DNA from 4 places in the Streptomyces sp. NPDC053750 genome. Region 1 is predicted to be linked to each of the others. Evidence: riboswitches for the same ligand, from Rfam matches in the RefSeq annotation. Region 1 holds a riboswitch; each other region holds the start of a gene.
The links. A riboswitch is a leader RNA that binds a small molecule or an ion and turns the genes downstream of it on or off. The one in region 1 is predicted to bind cyclic di-AMP.
Positions count from the first base shown of each region.

Region 2: linked by a shared signal. The riboswitch ahead of ACIGO6_RS15695 (M23 family metallopeptidase) and the one ahead of ACIGO6_RS28310 (C40 family peptidase) in region 1 are both predicted to bind cyclic di-AMP.
Region 3: linked by a shared signal. The riboswitch ahead of ACIGO6_RS10030 (M23 family metallopeptidase) and the one ahead of ACIGO6_RS28310 (C40 family peptidase) in region 1 are both predicted to bind cyclic di-AMP.
Region 4: linked by a shared signal. The riboswitch ahead of ACIGO6_RS22550 (NlpC/P60 family protein) and the one ahead of ACIGO6_RS28310 (C40 family peptidase) in region 1 are both predicted to bind cyclic di-AMP.

Region 1 is NZ_JBITXB010000011.1:187,316-194,302, forward strand. Features, by position in the region: gene ACIGO6_RS28300 (ATP-dependent Clp protease proteolytic subunit) at 1-551, shown strand, start outside; gene ACIGO6_RS28305 (hypothetical protein) at 559-867, shown strand; cyclic di-AMP (ydaO/yuaA leader) riboswitch at 1,239-1,385, shown strand; gene ACIGO6_RS28310 (C40 family peptidase) at 1,389-1,862, shown strand; gene ACIGO6_RS28315 (ATP-binding protein) at 1,928-2,419, opposite strand; gene ACIGO6_RS28320 (helix-turn-helix domain-containing protein) at 2,635-3,495, shown strand; gene ACIGO6_RS28325 (DUF397 domain-containing protein) at 3,505-3,738, shown strand; gene ACIGO6_RS28330 (8-amino-7-oxononanoate synthase) at 3,835-4,962, opposite strand; gene bioB (biotin synthase BioB) at 5,110-6,318, shown strand; gene ACIGO6_RS28340 (adenosylmethionine--8-amino-7-oxononanoate transaminase) at 6,311-6,987, shown strand, end outside.
Region 2 is NZ_JBITXB010000004.1:643,285-650,271, forward strand. Features, by position in the region: gene ACIGO6_RS15680 (dihydrofolate reductase family protein) at 1-579, shown strand, start outside; tRNA gene ACIGO6_RS15685 (tRNA-Met) at 650-723, shown strand; gene ACIGO6_RS15690 (PP2C family protein-serine/threonine phosphatase) at 877-2,112, shown strand; cyclic di-AMP (ydaO/yuaA leader) riboswitch at 2,337-2,493, shown strand; gene ACIGO6_RS15695 (M23 family metallopeptidase) at 2,505-3,542, shown strand; gene ACIGO6_RS15700 (aldo/keto reductase) at 3,714-4,661, shown strand; gene ACIGO6_RS15705 (PrsW family intramembrane metalloprotease) at 4,680-6,077, opposite strand; gene trmB (tRNA (guanosine(46)-N7)-methyltransferase TrmB) at 6,088-6,948, opposite strand; gene lhgO (L-2-hydroxyglutarate oxidase) at 6,962-6,987, opposite strand, start outside.
Region 3 is NZ_JBITXB010000003.1:105,813-112,799, forward strand. Features, by position in the region: gene ACIGO6_RS10015 (DNA topoisomerase (ATP-hydrolyzing) subunit A) at 1-1,393, opposite strand, end outside; gene ACIGO6_RS10020 (M16 family metallopeptidase) at 1,685-3,049, shown strand; gene ACIGO6_RS10025 (M16 family metallopeptidase) at 3,046-4,434, shown strand; cyclic di-AMP (ydaO/yuaA leader) riboswitch at 4,627-4,791, shown strand; gene ACIGO6_RS10030 (M23 family metallopeptidase) at 4,804-5,568, shown strand; gene ACIGO6_RS10035 (GntR family transcriptional regulator) at 5,757-6,455, shown strand; gene ACIGO6_RS10040 (HPr family phosphocarrier protein) at 6,573-6,854, opposite strand.
Region 4 is NZ_JBITXB010000007.1:394,035-401,021, reverse strand. Features, by position in the region: gene ACIGO6_RS22560 (peptidoglycan DD-metalloendopeptidase family protein) at 1-1,085, shown strand, start outside; gene pcrA (DNA helicase PcrA) at 1,193-3,688, opposite strand; cyclic di-AMP (ydaO/yuaA leader) riboswitch at 3,920-4,099, shown strand; gene ACIGO6_RS22550 (NlpC/P60 family protein) at 4,107-5,300, shown strand; gene ACIGO6_RS22545 (tellurite resistance/C4-dicarboxylate transporter family protein) at 5,328-6,347, shown strand; gene ACIGO6_RS22540 (hypothetical protein) at 6,325-6,678, opposite strand.

The DNA.
Region 1 (6,987 bases):
AGCTGCTGGAGGAGCGGATCGTCTTCCTCGGGACACCGGTCGACGAGACCTCCGCGAACGACGTGATGGCGCAGTTCATCCACCTGGAGCACCAGGCGCCGGACCGCGACATCGCGCTCTACATCAACTCGCCGGGCGGCTCCTTCACCGCCATGACGGCGATCTACGACACGATGCGCCACGTCGCCTGCGACGTGGAGACGACCTGCCTGGGACAGGCCGGTTCGCCCGCCGCGGTCCTGCTGGCCGCGGGCACCCCCGGCAAGCGAGCCGTACTGCCGGGCGCACGGGTGACGCTCCATCAGCCGGTGCTCACCGAACCGGTGCAGGGACAGGCGAGCGATCTGACCGTTCGGGCCGACGAGTTGACCCGCGTCCGCGCCCGCCTGGAGGAGATCCTCGTACGGCACACGGGGCGCACCCCCGAGCAGGTGAGGGCCGACGTCGAGCGGGACACGATCCTGGACGCGCAACAGGCGCTCGAGTACGGCCTGGTGGACCGGATCGTGCCCGGCCGGAGGGCCTCCCTCCCGCCCTCCGGGGCGAGGTGAGCCGCCGATGCTGCCACCGGAACTCCCACCGCTGCCCGCCCTCACCCGTGCGGAGGCCGACCTGATCGACTGCTACCTGGACGTCGTGGACCTGCTCGGGCGCATCAACCCCGCGCTGGACGGCGACACCTACCGCGGGCTGCGCGCCGCCCAGACACTGGTCGGCAAAGCTACCGCGCTGCGCGACGCACTGACGGTGATGCACCGGCGCGGCGAGACGGAGCTGCACGCCGCCACCCTGGCCCGCGCCCTGCGGGTGCTGGACGGTGAGCGACGGACGGCGCGGGTCGGTCTTCCGCCGTGTTCCGGCAGTTGAGGCGCCGGGGATCCGAAACGCACCAAACGGCGTACCCCCTTTCGGCGTAGGAACACCTCCGATTTCCGACCGGCCGAACTTGCGCAAGGCGCCTGCCCAAACGGCGGAACGAGCTGTTCCGCCGCTGGTCCGGGGGTCGTCGACGCGCTCGACGGAGGCTCGAACGCAGGGGCGTCCACCCGAACGGATGAGTGGTGAGTAACAACACAAAGGGCACGTTCCGTTGGGCTTTTCCCACCGGGCGAGACAAGATCCGTGACTGACGACAAGCCCCCGCCGCAGCGGCGGGGCGGTCCGGGCGGACGCCGAGTCCTGCCGCCGCCCGGACGACCGGTCGACAGGAGTGGATCGGCAGGAGTGGAGGACCCGAGCACTACGGGTCGCCGGAACGGTTCGCCTCCCGCGAGGAGGACGCCGGACCGAGCAGCCCTTGGGGTGAAGCCGCACTCGTGCGGCCGGGCAACTTCGCCAGCCCGAATCCGACAGGTCATCCTTCACAGGCGGCTGACGAAGGGTTGCGCATGTCTGCGCTCAATCGTGTCCCGTCCCTGATGGCCCGTGCCGGTACGGCCTCCGCCCTCACCCTCGCCGCCGTGGGCGGCTCCGTAGTGGTCCCCGGCGCCGCATCCGAAGCGGCGGCGGCCGCCTCCGCGACCAAGGCTCTCAAGATCGCGGCCTCCAAGAGGGGCGCTCCGTACCAGTGGGGCGCCACCGGTCCGTACAGGTTCGACTGCTCGGGGCTGACGCTCTACTCGTTCAAGAAGGCCGGCAAGAAGCTGCCGCGCACCGCGGCCCAGCAGTACAACAACACCCGGCACATCTCCGCCAAGAGCCGCAGGGCCGGGGACCTGGTGTTCTTCCACTCGGGCCGCAGCGTCTACCACGTCGGCATCTACGCCGGGAAGGGCAGGATCTGGCACGCCCCGAAGACCGGGGACGTGGTGCGCCTGCAGAAGATCTGGACCGGCAACGTCTGGTACGGCCGGGTCAGGTAGCAGGCCAGGGCGGGTGACGGCGCCCCGACCGCGCCGTCACCGGCCCGGGTGCCGTTGCGTGCGCCTCACCGCGGGGGCTCCTGGCCTGCCACGACCGGCCCCACGGCGGTGACCGGCTCGGGCGTCGCCGGCGCGACCGGGGGCGTCCAGGGCAGTTCGATGGAGACGGTCTTGCCGCCCTCGCGCGTGGGCCTGACCCTCAGCCTGCCGCCGCACTCCGCCGTCAGCCAGCGGATGATCACCATGCCCCGGCCGTTGTCCTGCTGCACGGCGGCGGGCAGGCGCTTGGGGAAGCGGGGATGGCTGTCGGTGACCCCGATGCGCAGCCGTTCGTCGCGGTCGAGCGCGAGGTCCACCGTGAAGGTGGGGGACTGTCCGAACGTGTGCTGGACCGCGTTGGTCGCCAGTTCGGAGACGATGAGCCGGACGGTGTCGGACACGTCGGCGTCCGCCGGCAGGCCCCACTCCGCCAGGGTGCCGACCACATAGGTACGCGCGGCGGCCACCGAGGCGGGATCGCTCGGCAGAGTGACGGATGCTTCCAGATGGTCTGCCATGGCGACGTCGTCCCTTTCCCACGGGACCGCGGTCCGACACGGAGCGGATGGTTCGAGTACGGTCCCGGACTGGTGCTTCGCCGCCAGACTGCCACCACCGGAGCCGTGAAGGGCGGCGATCCACCAAGATATGCATATATCTGTCGCTCGAAGCGGTGAACTCTGCGACGGCAGAGCGTATTTGGGTGGCTCATAGGGAGTAAGGGAGTGGGCGCATGCAGCACGGTCCCGTGGTGCGCCGCCGGAAGCTGGGCGCCGAACTGCGCGCCCTGCGCACGGCGGCGGGGATCACCAGCGGCGAGGCGGCCCGGCTGGTGGGCTGGCACCAGTCGAAGGTCAGCCGCATCGAGACCGGGACGAGCGGGGCGAAACCGGCCGACGTGCGGTTACTGCTGGATGCCTACGGTGTGGACGACGTCCAACTGCGCGAGCTGCTGGAGACGCTCGCGGGCTCCGACGACGCGGGCGGCCGCAACCACTGGTGGCACGCCTACCGGGGGGTGCTGCCGCCGACCTACCGGGACTTCATCAGCCTGGAGTCCCAGGCGAGCGCGATGCGCACGCTGGAGACCACGGTGGTCCCCGGGCTGCTCCAGACGCCCGAGTACGCCCGCGCGGTGACGCGTGCCGCGGTGGACGGGCTGCCCGAGGAGCGGCTGGACACGCTGGTGGAGGTGCGGCTGGCCCGGCAGGACGTGCTGCGGACGCAGCCCCCGCTGGAGCTGAGCGCGGTCCTGGACGAGGCGGTGCTGCGCCGGGAGGTGGGGGGACCGGGGGTCATGGCCCGTCAGCTGGCCCGGCTGGTGGAGGCGGCACGGCTGCCCCATGTCCGGCTCCGGGTACTGCCGTTCGCCGCCGGGGCGCACATCGGTGTCACCGGCCCTTTCGTAATCTTCTCCTTTTCGAGCACTTCTGATCTCGACGTGGTTGTTCTCGACCACTTGACGAGTAGCCTGCATCTCGAACGGAAAGAAGACCTAGAGGCCTACACCGAGGCCTTCAACGCCCTTGTGAACCATGCCCTTTCGCCCGAGGACTCGTTGGACTTCATCGCCGCGACAGCGGCAGGCGCGTAAGGAGGCACCATGTCAGGCACCATTCCCCCCACCATCACCGCCGGTACCGATCTTCTCGGGGTGCGCTGGCTGCGCAGCAGCTACAGCACCGGAGCGAACAACTGTGTGGAGACCGCCCGTCCGGCGGCCGGCCGCTGGGCCGGACTGCTCGCCGTGCGCGACTCCAAGAACCCGGCCGGACCCGCGCTGCTCTTCTCCCCCGAGAGCTGGGCGTCGTTCACGGCCGGCATCCGCCGCCGCTGACACCGGGCGGCACCGGGCGGCGCACGGCCGTGTCACGCCGACTCATGGTCGCGCATCGCCTCGGTTTCGCGTTGCGCCCCATGGTCGCGCATCGCCTCAGGGTCGCGTTGCGCCGATCACCCGTACGGCGCGTTCGATCTGATCCCCGGAGAGGTCCGCACGCGCGGTCAGCCTGAGCCGTGAGATGCCGTCGGGCACGGAAGGAGGACGGAAGCAGCCCACGGACAGGCCGGCCGCCCGGCAGTCGGCCGCCCACCGCAGGGCCTTCTCCGGGGAGGGCGCGCGCACGGAGACGACCGCGGCGTCGGGACGTACCGCCTCCAGCCCCAGGTCGGTGAGGCGGGCGTGCAGTTCGGCCGCCACCTGGCGGGCCCGCGCCGCGCGCTCCGGCTCGCGGCGCAGCAGGGTGAGCGCCGCCAGGGCCGAGCCCGCCGCCGCCGGGGCGAGACCTGTGTCGAAGATGAACGTCCGGGCCGCGTTGACCAGGTGGTCGATCACCCGGGCGGGGCCCAGCACGGCGCCGCCCTGACTGCCGAGCGACTTGGACAGGGTGACCGTCACGACGACGTCCCCGGCGCCCGCGAGCCCCGCGGCGTGCGGGGCGCCCCGGCCGCCCTCGCCGAGCACGCCCAGGCCGTGGGCGTCGTCGACGACCAGCCCGGCGCCGTGCTCCCGGCAGGCGGCGGCGAGCGCAGCCAGGGGGGCGGCGTCGCCGTCGACGGAGAAGACCGTGTCGGAGACGGCGACGGCGGGACCGTCGTGCGTCGCCAGGGCCTTGCGGACGGCCTCCGGATCGGCGTGCGCCGCGACCTGGGTCGTGCCGCGGGCCAGCCGGCAGCCGTCGATCAGCGAGGCGTGGTTGCCCGCGTCGGAGACGACGAGGGTGCCGTGCGGCGCGAGCGCGGTGACCGCGGCGAGGTTGGCCGCGTAGCCGGAGGAGAAGACCAGTGCCGCCTCGAAGCCGCAGAAGGCGGCCAGTTCGCGTTCGAGCGCGGCGTGCAGCCCGGTGGTGCCGGTCACCAGCCGGGAGCCCGTCGCTCCGGCCCCCCAGGTCCGGGCCGCCCGGACGGCGCCCTCGGTGACCTCCGGGTGCCGGGCCAGTCCGAGGTAGTCGTTGCTCGCCAGGTCCAGCAGCGGCGAGTCGGCCGGACGGGGGCGCAGCGTCCGCACGAGTCCGGCCCGGCGGCGCAGTTCCGCCTGCTCGTCGATCCAGCCGAACGCCATGGGCGGTCCTCTCGTTTTGTAGGCAGTGGACAGACACTAGCGGCACCGTCGGCCGCCCGAGGTGTGGCAATACCCACACGGTGAACTGCCAGGGTTGTGCGAAGTCTCCTTGGCCCGGGACGGCCCCTTAGGACAGGATCAGCTCTCATGGACCTGCTGAACACGCTGGTGGACAAGGGGCTTCGGCGCGAGTCGCCGACCCGCGAGGAGGCGCTTGCCGTCCTCGCCACTTCCGACGACGACGTGCTCGATGTGGTGGCCGCGGCAGGCAAGGTGCGCCGCCACTGGTTCGGCCGACGGGTGAAGCTCAACTATCTCGTCAACCTGAAGTCGGGCCTGTGTCCCGAGGACTGCTCCTACTGCTCGCAGCGGCTCGGCTCCAAGGCCGAGATCCTCAAGTACACCTGGCTCAAGCCCGACCAGGCCTCCGAGGCCGCCGCCGCGGGTGTGTCCGGGGGCGCCAAGCGGGTGTGCCTGGTGGCCAGTGGCCGCGGTCCGACCGACCGGGACGTGGACCGGGTCTCGGACACCATCAGGGCCATCAAGGAGCAGAACGAGAGCGTCGAGGTGTGCGCCTGTCTGGGGCTGCTCTCCGACGGCCAGGCGGAGCGGCTGCGCGAGGCGGGCGCCGACGCCTACAACCACAACCTCAACACGTCCGAGTCGACGTACGGCGACATCACGACCACCCACACGTACGCCGACCGGGTGGACACGGTGAACAAGGCGCACGCGGCGGGGCTGTCCGCCTGCTCGGGGCTGATCGCGGGCATGGGCGAGAGCGACGAGGACCTGGTCGACGTGGTCTTCTCGCTGCGCGAGCTGGACCCGGACTCGGTGCCGGTCAACTTCCTGATCCCGTTCGAGGGCACGCCGCTGGCGAAGGAGTGGAACCTCACCCCGCAGCGCTGCCTGCGCATCCTGGCGATGACGCGGTTCGTCTGCCCGGACGTCGAGGTGCGGATCGCCGGGGGCCGCGAGGTGCACCTGCGCTCGATGCAGCCGCTGGCCCTGCACCTGGCCAACTCGATCTTCCTCGGCGACTACCTCACCAGCGAGGGCCAGGCGGGCAAGGCCGACCTGGAGATGATCGCGGACGCCGGGTTCGAGGTGGAGGGCACCGACCAGGTGACCCTGCCGGAGCACCGGTCGACGGCCCAGGGCGGCGGTTGCGGATCGCACGAAGGGGGCGGTTGCGGATCGCACGAGGGCGGCGGGGTCTGCGGGCCCGCTCCGGCCGCGGGGGCCTGCGGTTCGAAGCCGGCCGCGGAGCCGGTGGCGGCCGGTGAACCCCGTACCGACCTGGTCGCCGTACGCCGCCGCGGTGCCGGAACGGACCTCGCACCCAATGCCTGAGCCCGCGGGGACGGCGGCCGGGCCGGGAGTGGACGAGCTGACGGTGGAGGAGCTGCTGGCACTCGACCGGCGGCACGTCTGGCATCCGTACGGCCCGATGCCCGGGCGGCAGGACCCGCTCGTCGTGGAGTCGGCGAGCGGGGTGCGGCTGCGACCGGCCGACGGCTCGGGGGAACTCGTCGACGGGATGTCGTCCTGGTGGTCGGCGATCCACGGCTACAACCACCCGGTGCTGAACGAGGCCGCCCGCGAACAGCTGGGGCGGATGAGCCACGTGATGTTCGGCGGGCTCACCCACGAACCCGCCGTACGGCTGGCGAAGCTCCTTGTCGACATCTCGCCGGAGGGCCTGGAGCACGTGTTCCTCGCCGACTCCGGGTCGGTGTCGGTGGAGGTCGCCGTCAAGATGTGCCTGCAGTACTGGCGCTCGCTGGGCCGTCCCGGCAAGCGGCGCCTGCTGACCTGGCGCGGCGGCTACCACGGTGACACCTGGCAGCCCATGTCGGTGTGCGACCCCGAGGGCGGGATGCACGAACTGTGGAGCGGGGTGCTGCCCCGCCAGCTGTTCGCCGACGCGCCGCCGACGGAGTACGAGGAGACGTACGCCGATCACCTGCGCGCGCTGATCGAACGTCACGCGGACGAACTGGCCGCGGTGATCGTCGAGCC
Region 2 (6,987 bases), on a different contig from region 1:
GACGCACCCCGCCTGTTCGGGCCCGGCGCCTACCGGGCCGGGCGGCTCAGGCTGGTGGAGACGCGGCGCATCGAGGACGTCGTGCTCATGCGGTACCTGCCGACGGCCCCCGGCACCGGCGACCGCGTGTCCGCCGCCGACCGGCACTGGCTGGCGCTCGCGTGCGAGCTGGCCGAGCTGTGCCCGCCGTCCCGGACGGCGTTCAGCGTGGGCGCGGTCGTGGTCGCCGCCGACGGTACGGAGCTGGCGCGGGGGCACTCGCGGGAGGGCGGCGACCCCGTCGTACACGCGGAGGAGGCCGCGCTCGCCAAGGCCGATCCTGCCGACCCGAGGCTCGCGACCGCCACCGTGTACAGCAGCCTGGAGCCGTGCGCCCGCCGCGCCTCCCGGCCCGCGCCCTGCGCCCGGCTGATCCTCGACGCCGGGGTGCGCCGGGTGGTCACGGCCTGGCGGGAGCCGGACACCTTCGTACCGGGGGCCGACGGCAGCGGGGTGCTCGCCGCCGGGGGCACCGCCGTCGTCGTACTGCCGGAGTACGAGGAGCGGGCGAAGGCGCCCAACCGCCACCTGGAGGGGTAGGGAGATACGGGGTAGGGAGATACGGATGTGCATTCCGGCCCCGAGATGGCGTACAGTGGAGACACAACGACGCGGGGTGGAGCAGCTCGGTAGCTCGCTGGGCTCATAACCCAGAGGTCGCAGGTTCAAATCCTGTCCCCGCTACTCAAGACCGAAGGCCGGAATCCATGAGGATTCCGGCCTTCGGTGCGTTCACCCGGTCGGCCCTCCACGGCTCGCCCCCCGCCCCCGCTCCGGGAAGCCTGGAGCAACGGGACGGCAGGCGGCGTGGACGTGCGGGGTGGCGGGAGACGAGTGGTGCGGCCAGGTGAGGTGGACGAAGAGGAGCCGTACGCCAGGGCCGGCGGCCGGCTCCCCGGCGATCCCGTGCCCGACCCGGGCCTCGGCGAAATCGCGGCGCCCCTCCCGTCCGCCAGACCCGAGCAGCGGTGGCGGACCAGGTACGGGCGGACCTTCGTGCGTCTGCTCCCCGTGCTGCTGATCGTCGTCGCCGTCCTGTACGACGTCCTCACCCCGAGATACTTCACCGCCGCCCCCCTCTACACGGCCGCGCCCCTGGTCGCCGCCCCCCTCTACTCGCGGCGCGGCACGATCCTCACCGGTGTCGTCGTGGTCGCCGCCGTGGTCGGGCTCCAGCTCGGCAAGGGTGTCATCCACTACGTCGACTCCTTCACCGAGCTGCTCACCATCGCGACGGTCGCGGCGCTCGCCGTCCTCGTCAACGCCTTCGTACGCCGCACCGGCGAGCGCCTCGTCTCCGTCCGTGAGATCGCCGAGGCCGCCCAGCGCGCCGTGCTGCCCGAGCCCGCCGAGCGGATCGGCGGCTTCGAGATCGCCGCCTGCTACGAGGCCGCGCAGGCCGACGCCTTCATCGGCGGCGACCTGTACGCGGTGCAGGACAGCGCCCGCGGCGTCCGGCTCATCGTCGGGGACGTGCGCGGCAAGGGCATGGGCGCGGTGGCCGCCGTCGCGGTCGTGATCGGTGCCTTCCGGGAGGCCGCCGAGCAGGAGGCGACGCTGGAGGCGGTGGCGCAGCGGCTGGAGCGGGCCCTGGCGCGCGAGGGCACCCGGCGCGAGGGACTGGACGCCTTCGAGGGGTTCACCACCGCCGTCCTCGCCGAACTCCCGCACGGCGACGGGGTGGTCCGCATCGTCAACCGGGGCCATCCGCCGCCCCTGCTGCTGTACGCCGACGGCACCCTGCTCCCGCTGCCCGCCCGTGAGTCGGCGCTGCCGCTCGGCATGGGCGAGCTGGGGGTGTGGCCCGACCGGGCGGAGGAGGCCGCCTTCCCCGGTGGGGCCACGCTGCTGCTGTACACCGACGGCCTGTCCGAAGCCCGTGACGCCCGGGGCGCGTTCTACGAGCCGCAGGAGCGGCTGGCCGGCCGCGTCTTCCGGCATCCGGGCCGGCTGCTCGACACCCTGGCCGAGGATGTGCGCCGCCACTCCGGGGGTGGCATGGCGGACGACATGGCCCTGCTCGCCGTACGCCGCCCGTGCGCCACGCCCGACGGCACTGATCACTTTTCGTGACGGCGCGAGCGCCCTCCGCATAACAACTGACACACCATCAGGAAGTGATGAGGCGGGAGTTGACGCTGAAGGGCGGTCAAGTCGCCCGGTTTTCACCGCCCATGAGGCCTACGTCCCCACGGGATTCGTTAATGATCAACCGGAACGGCTTGGAATCCGAGCCCCCCGTCTATTAACGTTCGATAACGCAGCGCGGTCGTCCCAGCCGTCACAGAAGGCGGCTCCGTGCGCACGCGCCGAATCCCGCAAGGGAACCGGGGAACCACCACCTTGGGGTGAATCGCTCGTACGACGCCGTGGAGACACGGCGGATATACGCGCGTAGGAGACCTTCCTGCTCCGAACCCGTCAGCTAACCCGGTAGGCGGAAGGAAGGAAAGGAGTACGCCCACGTGGCGTCCAACCGGCCTGCCCCCGAGGCCCCGTTCGTGCCCACCGGGCACGGCACCGACACCTTCGGCTACGACGCCCCCCGCGCCGAAGAGGGCCCCTGGGAGGAGTGGAACCCCACCGCGGAATCCATCCGCCCCGTACGCGGCCGGCACCGCGTCGCCAAGCAGCGCGGCGGACTCGCCCGCAGCTCCACCGTCCTCGGCGTCGGTGTCATCGCGGCCGTCGGCGCGGGCGGCATGGCCAGCGCGCAGACCGGCAAGCCGCCGGTGTCGATCTCCATGCCGGACCTGCCGAACGTCGGCTCGCTCATCTCGGACGACGAGGAGCCGGAGCCGGAGGGTTCCGCCACCCCGCTCAGCGGCATCGGCACGGTCGCCGCCGCCGACACCACCGAGGGCACCGCCACCGACGCCGGTGAGACGCTGCGGGCCCGGATCATGGCGCAGGCCGAGCAGCAGCAGGCCCAGGTCGAGAGCAAGGCCGCCGCCGAGGCCGCGGCCGCCGCCGAGAAGCAGGCCGCGGAAGCCGCCGCCAAGGCGGAGAAGGAAGCCAAGGCCAAGGCCGCCGCCGCCAAGAAGAAGGCGGAGGAGGAGGCCAAGAAGAAGGCCGAGGCCGAGCGACTCGCGCAGCTGGCCAAGCAGTACACGCTGCCGACCTCCTCGTACACGATCTCCTCCACCTACGGCCAGGCCGGCGCCTACTGGTCCTCCGGCCACCACACCGGCCTCGACTTCGCGGCCCCCACGGGCACGCTGCTCAAGGCGGTGCACAGCGGCACGATCACGTCGGCCGGCTACGAGGGGTCGTACGGCTACAAGACGGTGCTCACCCTCGACGACGGCACCGAGATCTGGTACGCCCACCAGTCCTCCATCAGCGTCAGCGTCGGCCAGAAGGTCAACACCGGAGACGTCATCGGCCGCGTCGGCGCCACCGGCAACGTCACGGGCGCGCACCTCCACATGGAGGTCCACACCGGCGACGGCGGCGGTATCGACCCGATGGCCTGGCTGCAGAGCAAGGGGCTCACCCCCTGAGCGGCGCCCTTTCCGGCCTCCTCAGGTTCTGACCGGCCCCGCCACCTCTGATCCCCGGCGGTCCTGACGGCGACCCCCCGACGTCAGGGCTGCCGGTTCGCGGGAGCCGGTTTGCGGGATCTTTGCGCGGGTTCGGAATGCGTCCCTCCGGTACGTTCGTTGACGCAGGACATGACTTCTCTGCGCAAGCTCGGCTCCAGTGACCTCGAGGTCTTCCCCCTCGCCCTCGGCGGCAACGTCTTCGGCTGGACCGCCGACCAGGACACCTCCTTCGCCGTCCTCGACGCCTACACGGCCGCAGGCGGCAACTTCCTCGACACCGCCGACTCGTACTCCGCGTGGGTCGAGGGCAACAGCGGCGGTGAGTCCGAGACCCTCATCGGCAAGTGGCTCGCGGCGCGCGGCAACCGTGCCGACGTCGTCCTCGCCACCAAGGTCAGCCAGCACCCCGACTACCCGGGACTGAGCGCCGCGAACATCAGGGCCGCCGCCGACGCCTCGCTGCGCCGCCTGGGCACCGACCACATCGACCTCTACTACACCCACTTCGACCAGCCCGAGGTGCCGGTGGAGGAGATCATCGGCGCCCTCGACGAGCTGGTGAGGGCGGGCAAGGTCCGGCACATCGCCGCCTCCAACATCTCCGCCGAGCGGCTCGCGGCGTCCCTGGAGTTCTCCGACCGAGAGGGGCTCGCCCGGTACGTGGCCCTCCAGCCCCACTACAACCTGGTCTCGCGCGAGACGTACGAGGGCGAGCTGCGCGACCTCGTCGAGCAGGCCGGTCTCGCCGCCGTGCCGTACTACGCCCTCGCCTCCGGGTTCCTCACCGGCAAGTACCGGCCCGGCGCCACCGTCGACAGTCCGCGGGCGGGCGGCGCGGCGCAGCACCTGGAGTCCGAGCGCGGGCAGCGGGTCCTCGCCGCCCTGGACGAGGTCGCCGAGGCCCAGGACGCTCCGGTCGCCACGGTCGCCCTGGCCTGGCTGGCGGCGCAGCCGACGGTCGCCGCGCCGATCGCGTCCGCGCGGACGGTGGCGCAGCTGCCGGCCCTGCTGGGGGTGGCGGAGCTGACCCTGACGGAGGCGGAGGTCACGCGGCTGACGCAGGCTTCGGCCGCCTGAGGGGGGTCTCCGAGCGCGCTACTGCCGGTAGGGCTGGGGCGGGGAGTACGGGAGGTACGGGTGGGGCGCCCGGTACTGCATGGGGACCGGGATCGGTGTCGGGACCGGGACCGGGATCGGTGCGGGTGCCGTGGGGGCGTATCCGTACGGGCCGTATCCGGGGTGGGGGCCGTACGCCCAGTGTCCCGGCCAGGGGCGGGCGGGCGGTGGTGCCGTGGCGCGGGCCGCGTGCTCCAGGGCCGGGCGGGCCACCTCGCGACGGTGCCACAGGGCGTCCAGCAGCTCCCGCTCCCGTACGACGTAGTCGGCGCCCGCCCTGCCCCGGAGTGCGCGCCGGCGCAGGAAGGCCAGTGAGGTCGCGTACGCCTCGTACTGCGCCACCGCCCGTGCCGCCGGCTTACCGGCGTGCCGACGGGCGTACTGCCGGGCGATGCGGCGGGCGCGCATCGAGCCGAGCGCGAACGGTTCCGTCGGCGCCAGCCACCCGGCCGCGACGTACGCGGGCAGCTCGGCCCGCACGGTGGCCAGCTCGCGCTGCCGGGTCCAGATCACCAGCCAGGTCAGCAGACCGAAGGCGGGGAGCATGAACGCCGCGTACACGGCGAAGAAGCCGTACTCGCCGAACGCGGCCGAGCCGTTCCACAGCGCGTGCATGCCCATCGCGAGCAGCAGGCCGGACAGCGGGAGCAGGGCGCGGCGCAGGTGGTGGCGGTCGGCCAGGACCGCGGCGAAGCCGAAGCCGATGCCGGTGAGCACGGTGAACAGCGGGTGGGCGAACGGCGACATCACGATGCGTACGAAGAAGGTCGCCGCGGTGACCGAGGCGATGCCGCTGTCCCCGGTGAGCTGGTCGGTGCCGAAGGCGGTGCCCAGGTAGAGGATGTTCTCGGTGAAGGCGAAGCCGGTGGCGGTGACCCCGGCGACGACCACGCCGTCGACGATGCCGGTGAAGTCCCGCCTGCGGAAGAGGAAGACCAGCAGGACGGCGGCGGCCTTGGCGGACTCCTCGACGACCGGGGCTATGACCGTGGCGCCCAGGGTGTCCGCGCCGGCCGGGTCGGCGGTGGCCGTCGCTATCCATCTCGTCGCGAAGCTGTTGGCGACGATCGCTATCAGCGCCGCAGCGCAGGCACCCCAGGCGAAGCAGAACAGCAGGTTCCGCCAGGGGCCGGGGTCCACGCGGTCCAGCCAGCGGAAGGCGGCGACGAGCAGCGGCACGGGCAGCACCGCCAGCCCGAGCCCCACCAGGAACCCCTGTGTGCCGGTCTGTTCGCGCACCAGGGCCAGGATCACCAGTCCGGAGAGCGCGAGCAGGGTGATCAGCGCGCCGTAGCGCACCCAGGGGCGCTGCCACCAGTGCGGATGCGTATGCGGATACGTCGGCGGACGCGTCGGACACGGAGGACTGGTGGTCACGGCATGGACCCTAATGCGGTACGCGGCGGAAGAGCAGGTCGTTCACCACATGTCCCTTGTCCAGTCCCTGGCCCTCGAAACGGGTCAGCGGCCGGTGGGCGGGGCGCGGCGCGAAACCGCCGCCCCGCACGGTGTTCTCGAAGTCGGGGTGCGCGGTGAGCACCTCGAGCATCTGCTCCGCGTACGGCTCCCAGTCGGTGGCGCAGTGCACGACGGCGCCCGGCGCGAGCCGGGCCGCGGCCAGGGTCAGGAACTCCGGCTGGATCAGGCGGCGCTTGTGGTGCCGCTTCTTGGGCCAGGGGTCGGGGAAGTACACACGCAGACCGGCGAGGGAGTCGGGGGCGAGCATCTCGCGCAGGAGGATGATCGCGTCGCCGTTGCCCACCCGGACGTTGGACAGGCCGTTCCTGTCCGCGAGACCCAGCAGGTTGCCCTGGCCCGGGGTGTGGACGTCCACGGCGAGGATGTTGGTGTCCGGGTCGGCGGCGGCCATCTGTGCGGTGGCCTCGCCCATGCCGAAGCCGATCTCCAGGACGACGGGCGCGGTGTTCCCGAACAGCTCGGTGAGGTCGATGACCCGCTGTCCGTCGATGTCCAGGCCCCACTTGGGCCACAGCCGCTGCAGCGCGTCCGCCTGCCCGGCGGTCACCCGGCTCCGCCGGGGCTGGAAGCTCCGGATCCGCCGCTCGAAGTGCGACCCGGCCGGGTCGGCCCTGGGCCCGTCGGGGAAGCGGGGCTCGCCCTTGGCACGGGTGTGCCGGAGGGAGGCGCCGGCAGGGGAGACCTCGGCGTCGGAGGCATCGGTGTGGGAGGCACCGGCATGGGGGGCGGCTGGCTGGGGGGCGTCGGAGGCGCTGCGGAAATCAGACACAGTGCCCCCAATTTTACGGCCGGGCGAGCATGGCCAGGG
Region 3 (6,987 bases), on a different contig from region 1:
CCTCGATCTCCGCGTTGAGCCGGTCCTTCTCCGCCTCCAGCTCGATGCGGTCGTACTTGGTGAGCCGGCGCAGCGGGGTGTCCAGGATGTACTGGGTCTGGACCTCGCTCAGCGAGAAGCGATCCATCAGGCGCTGCTTGGCCTGCGCGGAGTTCTCGCTGGAGCGGATCAGGCGGATGACCTCGTCGATGTCGACCAGCGCGGTGAGCAGGCCCTCGACCAGGTGCAGACGGTCGCGGCGCTTGGTGCGGCGGTACTCGCTGCGGCGGCGCACGACGTCGAAGCGGTGGTCGAGGTAGACCTCCAGCAGCTCCTTGAGGCCCAGGGTGAGGGGCTGGCCGTCGACCAGCGCGACGTTGTTGATGCCGAAGGACTCCTCCATCGGCGTCAGCTTGTAGAGCTGCTCGAGCACCGCCTCCGGCACGAAGCCGTTCTTGATCTCGATGACCAGACGCAGTCCGTGCTCGCGGTCGGTGAGGTCCTTGACGTCGGCGATGCCCTGGAGCTTCTTCGAGCCGACCAGGTCCTTGATCTTGGCGATCACCTTCTCCGGGCCGACCGCGAAGGGCAGCTCGGTCACGACGAGACCCTTGCGGCGGGCCGTCACCGTCTCCACGCCGACCGTCGCGCGGATCTTGAACGTGCCGCGGCCCGTCTCGTAGGCGTCCCGGATGCCGGGCAGGCCGACGATCCGGCCGCCGGTGGGCAGGTCGGGGCCCGGAACGTGCTTCATCAGGGCTTCGAGGTCGGCGTTCGGGTACCGGATCAGGTGCCGGGCGGCCGCGATCACCTCGCGCAGGTTGTGCGGCGGCATGTTCGTGGCCATGCCGACCGCGATGCCCGAGGCGCCGTTGACCAGCAGGTTCGGGAAGGCGGCGGGCAGGGCCGCCGGCTCCTGCTCCTGGCCGTCGTAGTTGGGACCGAAGTCGACGGTGTCCTCGTCGATGGACTCCGTCATCAGGCCGGCGGCCTCGGCCATCCGGCACTCGGTGTACCGCATGGCGGCCGGCGGGTCGTCGTTGCCCAGCGAACCGAAGTTTCCGTGGCCGTCCACCAGGGGCACGCGCATGGAGAACGACTGGGCCATGCGCACCAGGGCGTCGTAGATCGACGCGTCGCCGTGCGGGTGGAGCTTGCCCATCACCTCGCCGACGACGCGCGCGCACTTGACGTAGCCACGCTCGGGGCGCAGGCCCATCTCGCTCATCTGGTACACGATGCGGCGGTGCACCGGCTTGAGGCCGTCGCGGGCGTCCGGCAGGGCGCGGGAGTAGATGACCGAGTACGCGTACTCGAGGAAGGAGCCCTGCATCTCGTCGACGACGTCGATGTCGAGGATCTTCTCCTCGTACGAATCGTCGGGCGGCGGGGTCTTCGTACTACGGCGGGCCATCGCTGCCGGCTCCTTGCTGAAGCGTGAACGGTGATCTGACGCGGTCCATTGTGGACTGCGGCACTGACAGCGACCGACCAGGACCCGTCAGGGGCTGCCCGGCCGCCCGGCGCTGCCCGCAGCGTACGCCCTCGTGTCCGGCGGCCCGCCAACCCCGTTCTCGCTCTCGGCGTACCGGACCCGGGAACTCCACCGACGGCCCGCGCGCTTGCATACAGTGGCAGGATCGGTGGGAATTCCGCAGTTCCGCCCAATGATTCCACTTAGGTTTCCGCGATCGAAGGGACGTACATGCCCATGGGTCACACGGCCACAGCCCAGGCAGGCTCCGGGGGCCTGACAGCGACCGAGCACCGCCTGGCCAACGGTCTGCGCGTGGTGCTCTCCGAGGACCACCTGACCCCGGTCGCGGCGGTGTGCCTCTGGTACGACGTCGGCTCGCGCCACGAAGTCAAGGGGCGTACCGGCCTGGCTCACCTCTTCGAGCACCTCATGTTCCAGGGCTCCGCCCAGGTCAAGGGCAACGGCCACTTCGAGCTGGTGCAGGGCGCCGGCGGCTCGCTCAACGGCACCACCAGCTTCGAGCGCACCAATTACTTCGAGACCATGCCCGCCCACCAGCTGGAGCTCGCCCTCTGGCTGGAGGCCGACCGCATGGGCTCCCTGCTGGCCGCCCTGGACGACGAGTCGATGGAGAACCAGCGGGACGTCGTCAAGAACGAGCGCCGCCAGCGCTACGACAACGTGCCCTACGGCACGGCGTTCGAGAAGCTGACCGCCCTCGCCTACCCGGAGGGCCACCCCTACCACCACACGCCGATCGGATCGATGGCCGACCTGGACGCGGCGACGCTGGAGGACGCGCGCGCGTTCTTCCGTACCTACTACGCGCCGAACAACGCCGTGCTGTCGGTCGTCGGCGACATCGACCCGGAGCAGACGCTCGCCTGGATCGAGAAGTACTTCGGCTCCATCGCCGCGCACGACGGCAAGCCCGCCCCCCGGGACGGCTCGCTGCCCGACGTCATGGGTGAGCAGTTGCGCGAGATCGTCGAGGAGGAGGTCCCGGCCCGCGCGCTGATGGCGGCCTACCGGCTGCCGGAGGACGGCACGCGCGCGTGCGACGCGGCCGACCTGGCCCTCACCGTCCTGGGCGGCGGCGAGTCGTCCCGCCTGTACAACCGGCTGGTGCGGCGCGACCGCACGGCCGTCGCCGCCGGGTTCGGCCTGCTGCGGCTCGCCGGGGCGCCCTCCCTGGGCTGGCTGGACGTGAAGACGTCCGGTGACGTCGAGGTGCCCGTCATCGAGACCGCCATCGACGAGGAGCTCGCCCGGTTCGCCGAGGAGGGCCCCACCGCCGAGGAGATGGAGCGCGCCCAGGCCCAGCTGGAGCGCGAGTGGCTCGACCGTCTCGGCACGGTCGCGGGCCGCGCCGACGAACTGTGCCGGTACGCCGTCCTGTTCGGCGACCCGCAGCTCGCCCTGACCGCCGTGCAGCGCGTGCTCGAGGTGACCGCGGAGGAGGTCCAGGAGGTCGCCAAGGCCCGCCTGCGGCCCGACAACCGCGCGGTGCTCGTCTACGAGCCCACCGCCCCGGCGGACGAGACCGGCGCAGACGAAAACGACGCAGACGAGAACGAGGAGGCGGCCAAGTGAGCGAGCTCGCCACCATGGAATTCCACGCGCAGCCGCAGGCCGGTGAGCCCAAGCCGTGGGCGTTCCCGGCCCCCGAGCGCGGCAGTCTCGACAACGGCCTCACCGTGCTGCGCTGCCACCGCCCCGGCCAGCAGGTCGTCGCCGTCGAGGTGCTCCTCGACGCCCCCCTGGACGCCGAGCCGGCCGGCCTCGACGGCGTCGCCACGATCATGGCGCGCGCCTTCTCCGAGGGCACCGACAAGCACTCCGCGGAGGAGTTCGCCGCCGAGCTGGAGCGCTGCGGCGCCACCCTCGACGCGCACGCCGACCACCCCGGCGTCCGGCTGAGCCTGGAGGTGCCGGCCTCGCGCCTCGCCAAGGCGCTCGGCCTGCTCGCCGACGCACTCAGGGCGCCCGCGTTCGCGGACAGCGAAGTGGAACGGCTGGTCCGCAACCGGCTCGACGAGATCCCGCACGAGCTGGCCAATCCCTCCCGCCGCGCGGCCAAGGAACTCTCCAAGGAGCTGTTCCCGGCCGAGGCGCGCATGTCGCGCCCGCGTCAGGGCACCGAGGAGACGGTCGAGAGCATCGACGCGGGGGCCGTACGCGCCTTCTACGAGAAGCACGTCCGCCCCGCCACGGCCACCGCCGTGGTCGTCGGCGACCTCACCGGCATCGACCTCGACGCGCTGCTCGGCGACACGCTGGGCGCGTGGACCGGCTCGGCCGCCGAGCCGCGCCCCGTGCCCCCGGTGACCGCCGACGACAGGGGCCGGGTCGTCATCGTGGACCGCCCCGGCGCCGTCCAGACGCAGCTGCTGATCGGCCGCACCGGCTCCGACCGGCACGACCGCGTGTGGCCCGCGCAGGTCCTCGGCACCTACTGCCTGGGCGGCACCCTCACCTCCCGCCTGGACCGTGTCCTGCGCGAGGAGAAGGGATACACCTACGGCGTACGGGCGTTCGGCCAGGTGCTGCGGTCCGCCCCCGACGGCACGGGCGCGGCCATGCTCGCCATCAGCGGCTCCGTCGACACCCCCAACACCGGCCCCGCCCTGCAGGACCTGTGGACCGTGCTGCGCACGCTCGCGGAGGGTGGTCTCACCGACGCCGAGCGCGACGTCGCCGTGCAGAACCTGGTCGGTGTGGCGCCGCTGAAGTACGAGACCGCGGCGGCCGTGGCGAGCACGCTGGCCGACCAGGTCGAGCAGCACCTGCCCGACGACTACCAGGCCACGCTCTACCGTCAACTCGCCGCCACCGGCACGGTGGAGGCCACGGCGGCGGTCGTGAACGCCTTCCCGGTGGACCGGCTGGTGACGATCCTCGTCGGCGACGCGGCGCAGATCAAGGAGCCGGTCGAGGCCCTCGGCATCGGCGAAGTCACCGTCGTGGCCGCCGAGTAGGGGACACGCGCGCGTGGCGGCCCTGGTGACGGATGTGTCACCAGGGCCGCCTTTTGTCCGAATTGAGGGAGAGGTTGCCTGTCTGCCCTGTGGCATGCGCTACAAAAAGCCGGTTGCGTTTGAGGATTGAAGAAGGCCGCGCTTAACGTCGTCCGGGCTGTTCGTCAGGCAGTGCGCCGCACCCGCGGCACCGGACAGTCATCGCCGAGTCCCCGTACGGCGCGAGCCAGGGGAGCCGGGGACCCATCGCAGTCCCTGGGGTGAATCGGACGCCCGCGCGTGCAGCGAGGGGGTCCGTAGGAGACCTTCCTGCTCCGAACCCGTCAGCTAACCCGGTAGGCGAGAGGGAAGGAAAGGACCAGCCTCTACATGGCGTTCACGCGCGCCACCGGGAAGCACCGCCGTCCCAGCCGGATGCACCGCACCACCGCCCGCGCGGCGGGTGTCGCGGCCCTCGCCACCACCGGCGTCGTCGGCACCCTCGCCGCTCCGGCGCTCGCCGCCGAGCCCGAGGTCGAGCAGAGCGGACTCACCCCGGTCATCACCATCGGCGACTCCGTTGCCGACGAGATCGACGCCCAGGCCACCGCGCAGAAGCAGGCCGCCCTGGACGCCGCCGCCCGTGAGGCGGCCATGGAGGCCGCGCGCGAGCGGGCGGCCGAGGCGGCCAAGGAGGCGCGCGAGGCCAAGGAGCGCGCCGCCCGCGAGGCGGAGCGCAAGCGCCTCAACACCTTCGTGTCGCCGATCACCGCCTCCTACGTCTCCACCGCCTACCAGGCCGGCAGCTCCCTGTGGTCCTCCGGCAGCCACACCGGCATCGACTTCCACGCCTCCAGCGGCACCTCCGTGCACGCGGTCGGCGTCGGCACCGTCGTGGAGGCCGGCTGGGGCGGGGCGTACGGCAACCAGGTCGTCATCAAGATGCACGACGGCACGTACACGCAGTACGGCCACCTGTCGTCCGTGGGTGTCTCGGTGGGCCAGTCGGTCGAGCCCGGCCAGCAGATCGGCCTCTCCGGCGCCACCGGCAACGTCACCGGACCGCACCTGCACTTCGAAGCCCGGACGAGCCCCGAGTACGGCTCGGACATGGACCCCGTCGCCTATCTCCGCTCCCACGGCGTGAACCTCTGACGACGGACGGCACGGCAACCGAAAGCCCCGGCTCCCCGAGCCGGGGCTTTCGCGTTTTCGGACCGGTCTCTGTCCAAAAAATATCCATGAAATCCGCCCTGCCGTCGGAATACCCGCCGCATTGGCCTAGAGTCACTGAACACGCGTCAATCGTCGACGTTTCACGGGGATTAAGGCGGAGGTCGGTCATGCGTATTCCGGCGCACTCGGTGTGCACGGCGATCCGGGACGACATCGTCGCAGGCGTCCACGGGCGCGGCAGCCGGCTCACCGAGGAACTCCTCGCCCGCCGCTACGGCGTCTCCCGCGTCCCCGTCCGCGAGGCCCTGCGCACGCTGGAGGCCGAGGGCTTCGTGGTGACCCGGCGGCACGCGGGCGCGTGTGTCGCGGAGCCGACCGAACAGGAGGCCGCCGACCTGCTCGAGACGCGCACCCTCCTGGAGCCCCTCGGCGCCTCCCGGGCCGCCCGGCGCCGCACCGAGGCCCACCTCAAGGTGCTGCGCGGGCTGGTCCGGCTGGGGCAGGAGCGCGCCAGGCAGGGCAGTAGCGAGGATCTGCGCTCACTGGGCGGCTGGTTCCACGAAACCCTCGCCCAGGCCGCCGGCAGCCCCTCCCTGACGGCGCTGCTGACCCAGCTGCGCCACAAGATCGCCTGGATGTACGCCGTGGACGCGCAGACCGGGCCGGTGGAGTGCTGGGCGGAGCACGGCGCGATCGTCGACGCGGTGGCCCGGGGCGACGCCGAGCGCGCGCGGGCGCTCATGGCTCTGCACACCGAGCGGTCGATGCCGGCGCACCGGTTGCGCTTCTCCTCCGGCGGCGAACAGCGGGCGGAGCGTGTGAGGAACTCGCAACGTGCTGTAAACATGCCGAGCCTGCGCCATTAACACGGGCACCGTATACAAAGACGAGGTAATTGGGGGGCTATTTTCTGCTGCCCGGAAAAGGGAAAGCGAAAAGGCCCGCCCGATGATTCGGGGCGGGCCTTTCGGTGCTGCCGTGGGTCAGACGGTCTCGGGAAGCTCCTCGAGACCCTCGGCGACCAGCTTCGCCAGCCGCTCCAGGGCGGCGTCCGCGCCCTCGGCGTCGGAGGCGAGGACGATCTCCTCGCCACCCTGGGCGCCGAGGCCGAGGACGGCCAGCATGGAGGCCGCGTTGACGGGGGATCCGTCGGCCTTGGCGATCGTCACCGGGACGCCTGTGGCCGTGGCGGCTCGGACGAAGATGGAGGCGGGGCGGGCATGGAGACCCTCGGCCCAGCCGACGTTGACGCGGCGCTCAGCCATGTGATGCTGCCCTTCAGGTGTTCAGGGTTGTCTAGACCAGTTTCCCACATCGTGAAGCATGCCCCGACGGACACACTCCGCCGGGGGTGGTGGTCTTCGGACCGCGGCCTCGGTCCGACCCTCCGTCCTCCAC
Region 4 (6,987 bases), on a different contig from region 1:
GGCCCGACCAGACGGACAACGCCGCCGACCAGACCCAGCAGTGGGACTGGGGCACGCAGACCTTCGAAGCGGGCACCTTCGATACCGGCGCCTACGACGCCACCCAGTGGAACTCGGACGGCACCACGGCGGACGCGCCCGCGCCGAACGAGCCCGAACCGGCGGAGAACACCGCGCCGGACACCCCACCACCCGCCGAGGAACCCGCCGCGCACGACGACGAGTTGGCCGCGACCGGCGAACTCCCCACCGTGCCCCCTCTCCTCGAGGGCCAGGAAGAGATCACCCCGGCAGCCCGCGTCCCTTCCCCCCGCACCGCCTCCCGCGGCGGGGCGCGTTCCCGCCGCCGCCAGCCCGCCAAGCGCTCGGCGCTGCTGACCATCGCCGTGCCGTCGGCCTGCGTGATGAGCGTCGCCGGTATCGCCGCCGCCTCCGTAGGCCTGACCGGCGACGACGGCACGGAGACCACGGCGTCGGCGGCGGACCCGGCCGACGCGGGCGCGGCCCCGGTGAAACCGTCCGCCGCCAACAACAAGCTGGACACGCAGCTCACCAGCCTCGCCGCCGGGGCCGACGACTTCGCCGACCGGGCCAGCCGGACGCAGGAGCGCATCGACCTCAAGGCCCAGCAGGCCGCCGAGAAGAAGCGGGCGGCTCAGGAGGCGGCCCGCAAGGAGCGGCTGCGCCCCAAGTTCGCCCTCCCGGTCGCGGAGCACGGCCTCAGCGCGTACTACGGCCAGGCCGGCATCAACTGGATGTCCGTGCACAGCGGCATCGACTTCCCCGTGTCGTATGGCACGAAGGTGATGGCCGCGACCGACGGCACGGTCAGCACGCAGTACAACAGCGCGTACGGCAACATGATGATCGTGACCGCGAAGGACGGCACGGAGACGTGGTACTGCCACCTCTCCACCTACCAGGTCGCCCCCGGTACGACGGTGAAGGCCGGCGACACGATCGCGTTCTCCGGCGACTCGGGCAACTCGACCGGCCCGCACCTGCACTTCGAGGTGCGCCCCTCGGGCGGCTCGGCGATCGACCCGCTGTCGTGGCTGCGCAGCCACGGCCTGGACCCGTCGTGACGCCGTAACGTCTCAGCCGTTCACACCCCACCAGGCCGGACCGGTCCGAACCGGGCAGCGGCCCGGGCCCGAGCAACCGCCCGGGCCCTCACCACACCCTCAGACGCTCAGAGCTTCTCCACCGGCGCGTACCGCAGCAGCAGCCGCTTCGGCTTGGCGTCCCCGAAGTCGATCGTCGCCTCGGCGTTCGACCCGGTGCCCTTCATCCCGACCACCGTGCCGAGCCCGAACTGGTCGTGCGTGACGCGGTCGCCGACCACCAGCGACACCGTCGCCTGCTCGGCGGAGGCGGAGGACGACCGGCGCGTGGCGAAGCCGGACGCGCCCGACGCCGACGAGCGGGACCGGGACGACGACAGCGAGGCGGCCACCGCCGAGACCGGCGCGGAGGACGCGGGTCCGTTGGCCCCGGTGCGCTTCCACTCCAGGTGGGGCGCCGGGATCTCCTCCAGGAAGCGCGAGGGCGGGTTGTACGACGGCTGCCCCCAGGCGCTGCGCAGCGTGGACCGGGTCAGGTAGAGCCGCTCCCGTGCACGCGTGATGCCGACGTACGCCAGGCGCCGCTCCTCCTCCAACTCCTTGGCCTGGCCGAGGGCGCGCATGTGCGGGAAGACGCCGTCCTCCATGCCGGTGAGGAAGACGACCGGGAACTCCAGGCCCTTGGCGGTGTGCAGGGTCATCAGGGTGACGACGCCGTCGCCGTCCTCCTCGTCGGGGATCTGGTCGGAGTCCGCGACCAGCGCGACCTTCTCCAGGAAGTCGGCCAGGGTCCCGGCCTCCTCGCCCTCGGCCCGCTCCTGCTCGAACTCCAGGGCGACGGCGGCGAGTTCCTGGAGGTTCTCGATGCGGGTCTCGTCCTGCGGGTCGGTGGAGGCCTGCAACTCGGCGAGGTAGCCGGTGCGTTCCAGGATCGCCTCCAGCACGGTCGCCGGTCCGGCGCCGGACTCGACGATGGTGCGGAGGTCCTCCATGAGCGTGTTGAACCGCTTGACGGCGTTGGCGGAGCGCGCGGCCATGCCGTACGCCTCGTCGACGCGTCGCAGCGCCTGCGCGAAGCCGATCTTCTCGCGCTGGGCGAGGGCGTCGATCATCGCCTCGGCGCGGTCGCCGATGCCCCGCTTGGGCACGTTGAGGATCCGCCGCAGCGGCACCGTGTCCTCCGGGTTGGCCAGCACCCGCAGGTAGGCCAGGACGTCCCGGACCTCCTTGCGCTCGTAGAAGCGGACGCCGCCGACGACCTTGTAGGGCAGGCCGACGCGGATGAAGACCTCTTCGAAGACACGGGACTGCGCGTTGGTGCGGTAGAAGACGGCGACATCGCCGGCCTTCGCCTCGCCCGCGTCCGTGAGGCGGTCTATCTCGTCGGCGACGAACTGCGCCTCGTCGTGCTCGGTGTCGGCGACGTACCCGGTGATCTGCGAGCCGGCGCCCTGGTTGGTCCACAGGTTCTTGGGGCGGCGGGACTCATTGCGCTCGATGACCGCGTTGGCGGCGCTGAGGATGGTCTGCGTGGAGCGGTAGTTCTGCTCCAGGAGGATCGTCGTGGCGTCCGGGTAGTCCTCCTCGAACTGGAGGATGTTGCGGATGGTGGCGCCGCGGAAGGCGTAGATCGACTGGTCGGCGTCGCCCACCACGCACAGCTCGGCGGGCGGCACCTCGGCCTCGGGCGGCACGTCGACGGGGTGCTCGGAGGGGGTGCCGACCAGCTCGCGGACCAGGGCGTACTGGGCGTGGTTGGTGTCCTGGTACTCGTCGACCAGGACGTGCCGGAAGCGGCGGTGGTAGTGCTCGGCGACGTCCGGGAAGGCGCGGAGCAGGTTGACCGTGGTCATGATCAGGTCGTCGAAGTCGAGGGCGTTCGCCTCGCGCAGCCGCGACTGGTACATGGCGTAGGCCTGGGCGAGGGTCTTCTCGAAGCCGTCGGCGGCCTGGGCGGCGAAGTCCTCCTCGTCGATCAGCTCGTTCTTCAGGTTGCTGATCTTCGCGCTGAAGGACTTCGGCGGGAAGCGCTTGGGGTCGAGGTCCAGGTCGCGGCAGACGAGCGCCATCAGGCGCTTGGAGTCGGCGGCGTCGTAGATCGAGAAGGACGAAGTGAAGCCGAGCCTCTTCGACTCGCGGCGCAGGATGCGGACGCACGCGCTGTGGAAGGTCATGACCCACATCGCGTTCGCCCGCGGGCCGACGAGCTGCTCGACGCGCTCCTTCATCTCGCCCGCGGCCTTGTTGGTGAAGGTGATCGCGAGGATCTGGCCCGGGTGGACGCCCCGCTCGGCCAGCAGGTGGGCGATGCGGTGGGTGAGCACGCGGGTCTTCCCGGAGCCCGCTCCGGCCACGATGAGCAGGGGGGAGCCGGAGTGCACGACGGCGGCGCGCTGGTTCTCGTTCAGCCCCTCCAGCAGCGCGGCCGGGTCCAGGGCGGGGCGCGGGGCGCCGTCCCGGTAGTGGGTGTCCCGGTCCGGCGGCACGTCGAACTTCCCGCCGAACAGATCGTGCGGAACCGGCTCCGGTCCGTGATCGTCCTCGGGCGGCGGCGGGGGTTCCTCCTCGTGACCGCGGGGGGTCTGGAGGCTCGCCAGGAAGCTGTCGTCAAAGAGGCTGCTCATCGCTCTCCGAGTCTAGGGCGCCCCACCGACAACCGGTTCCCGCCCCGGAAAATGACCGGAGAGCCGCCACCGGGCACGCCCCGCTACCGGCCCCACCACGAAGAGTGACGCCCGCACCAAAGGTCACGAAAATGTATCGGGCATATCACCCATCAACCTTCACAGCCGCCACACGAGTTGGCTACGGTGCGGGCAGGCCGCACGACCCCCTCCGGCGAACGTCGCCGGGCCGCGCGGCCTCCGCCGAGTCCGGCGTGCCCGCACGGCGCCCGGAGCCGGGGACCCAACCGAGAACCTTGGGGTGAATCGGCCGCACCGCCCCCGCCGGGACGGACCGCCGTAGGGCAACCCTTCCAGAACCACTCCGCCCGAACCCGACAGCTAACCCGGTAGGCGGAGCACGGAAGGAGTCGCCTCCTTGGCGTCGCACCGCAAGTCGCGCCCCACCGGTACACGTGTCGCAGGCATACGGACCCCCGCCCTCGCCACGGCGGCCCTCACCTCCGTCGCCCTGCTCTCCCAGACGGCCAACGCCGCGCCGTCGGACGACGACAGGCCGAGCCTCGAAGAGGTCGAGAAGAAGGTCGACGACCTCTACCGCCAGGCAGGATCGGCGACCGAGAAGTACAACGCGGCCAAGGAGAAGACCTCCAAGCAGCGCAAGAAGGTCGACACCCTCCTCGACGACGTCGCCCAGCGCACCCAGAAGCTCAACGAGGCGCGCGAGGAGCTCGGGTCCTACGCCTCCGCGCAGTACCGCACCGGCAGTCTGGTCCCGGAGACCGCGACCTTCCTCCTCGCGGACTCGCCGCAGGAGTACTTCGACCAGACCCGGCTGATGAGCCGGCTCACCGGCCGCCAGAAGGACGCGGTCGACGACTACGTCACACAGCAGTCCGAGACGATGAAGAAGCGCCGGGAGGCCACCGAGAGCCTCGAGACGCTCACCGAGTCGCAGAACGACCTCAAGACGGCCAAGGCCACCGTCCAGAAGAAGCTCGCCACCGCGCGCGAGCTGCTCTCGGAGCTGACCGCCGAGGAGAAGGCCCGGCTCGCGGCGATCGAGAGGAAGAAGCAGGAGGAGGCCGCCCGCAAGGCCGCGGAGCTCGCGCAGCAGCAGGCCGAGGAGCGCAAGCGCCAGGAACAGGCAGAGGCGGAGGCACAGGAACAGGAGCAGGCCGCCCAGGACGGAAACACCGGCTCCGGTTCATCGGGCTCCTCCGGCTCGGACTCCGCCTCGGACTCCTCCACCGGCACCAAGGCCGAGAAGGCGCTCGCCTTCGCCCGCGCCCAGATCGGCAAGCCGTACGTCTGGGGCGCCACCGGCCCCGGCTCCTACGACTGCTCCGGGCTCACCCAGGCCGCCTGGAAGGCCGCGGGCGTGACGCTGCCGCGCACCACCTACGACCAGGTCGACGCCGGCACGACGGTCCCGGTCTCCCAGGCCCAACCCGGTGACCTGGTGTTCTTCTACGACGACCTCAGCCACGTCGGCCTCTACATCGGCAACGGCATGATGATCCACGCCCCGAAGCCGGGCGCGTACGTGCGCGAGGAATCGATCTTCTACGACGGCGAGTCGTCGATCCACAGCGTGGTGCGCCCGGCCTGACCGGCGTGGCTCTCTAGCATCGGGGCCATGTCATCCGGCACCTCTCCCCATCCCCACCACCTGCGCGCCTGGTGGGCGCAGCGTCCGCCGGCGGCCGGGGCCGCGGTGATGGCGACCGCCATCGTGTCGGTCGGCCTGCACCTGACGGGCCACGAGATCCTGTCCCGGATCGCCCTGCTCCTGGCCTGCGCCGCCTGGCTGACCCTGGCGGCGAACTTCGTCTACCTGCTGCTGGCCGAGCGCGTGCAGTGGGTGACGCGGGCGGGGACGCCGGGCGCGCTGACCGCCATCGCCGCGACGACCGTGCTGGGCACCCGCTTCTCCCTGCTCGGCTGGTGGCTCCTGGCGGCGGCGCTGCTGGCGCTGGCCGCACTGCTGTGGCCGGGGCTGCTCCTGCTGGTCGTACGGCACTGGGGGCGCCGGATGCCCGGGGCGGTGTTCCTGGGCTGCGTGGCCACGGAAGGGCTCGCGGTGCTCGGCGCCACGCTGTCCGCGGCCACCTCGACGGCGTGGCTGGCGCACGCGTCCCTGGTGCCGTTCTGGCTGGGCATCGTGCTCTACCTGATCGCGCTGTTCCGTTTCGATCTGCGGCAGGTGGCCCGGGGCAGCGGGGACCACTGGGTGGCGGGCGGCGCGCTCGCCATCTCGGCGCTCGCCGGCGCCAAACTGCTCGCGGCGGCCGGGACGGGCATGTACCTGTGGAACGCCGACGACCACGCCGTCCTGCACGACGTCACCGTCTTCCTGCTCGCCCTCGACCTCGCCTGGTACGTCGTACTCCTCGCCGGCGAGATCGTGTGGCCGCGGATCCGCTACGACGTGCGCCGCTGGTCGACCGTCTTCCCGCTCGGCATGACGGCGGCGGCGACCCTGTCCGTCGCCGCCGTCGTCGACGCCCCGTGGCTGGACGCGCCCGGTCGGGCGCTGGTGTGGATCGCGGTCGCGGCGTGGCTGGCGGTCGCCGCCGGGGCAGTCGTCTCGGCCCGGACCGAGCTGCGGTCCGCGGGTGCGGACGCCGGGACGGTCAGGTCCACAGCACCGCGATGAAGATGTTCGCCACGGTCAGCAGGCCCACCAGGCCGAACAGCGGCTTCTCCACCTTCTCGTCGTCGCGCTTCACGTAGACCAGACCGAGGATCACGATCAGCACGGCCAGCTTCACGCCGATCTTGATGTTGTCGACGGCGTGGTCCTCGGCCTGGTTGAGGCCGACCAGGACCACTCCGGTGACCAGCATCGTCAGCGCGCCGTGCAGCATCGCCGGGGTGAAACGGGCCGCGCCCTGGCCCATCGCCTTCATCTGGGTCAGGAAGCCCCCGAGGAGTGCCGCGATGCCGATGATGTGCAGACCGACGAAGAGGTGGATGAGTACGTCCATGAGGCCGGAGCCTAATCAGCGGCCGGGCACCCTCCGACACCGGCCCGCCCGGCACGAAGAGCCCCGGACGCGTACGGACCCGCACATGTGCTCCATAGCACCCTACTGTCTCCCTACGCCCCCGATTCGGCACATCGGTCATCACCCTGCGTGAAGACGACGGTCACGAGCGGATCCCGCGGTCACGTACGGTCACCTCTCGCTCCGGTACCGCCAGTTCCGCGCATTCCGTCACCGGCTCGTTACCCGCGCGCCTAGCGTCCTGCGGCAGGCGACCGGCACGAGCAGCGACCGGCGAGTCGTACGGAA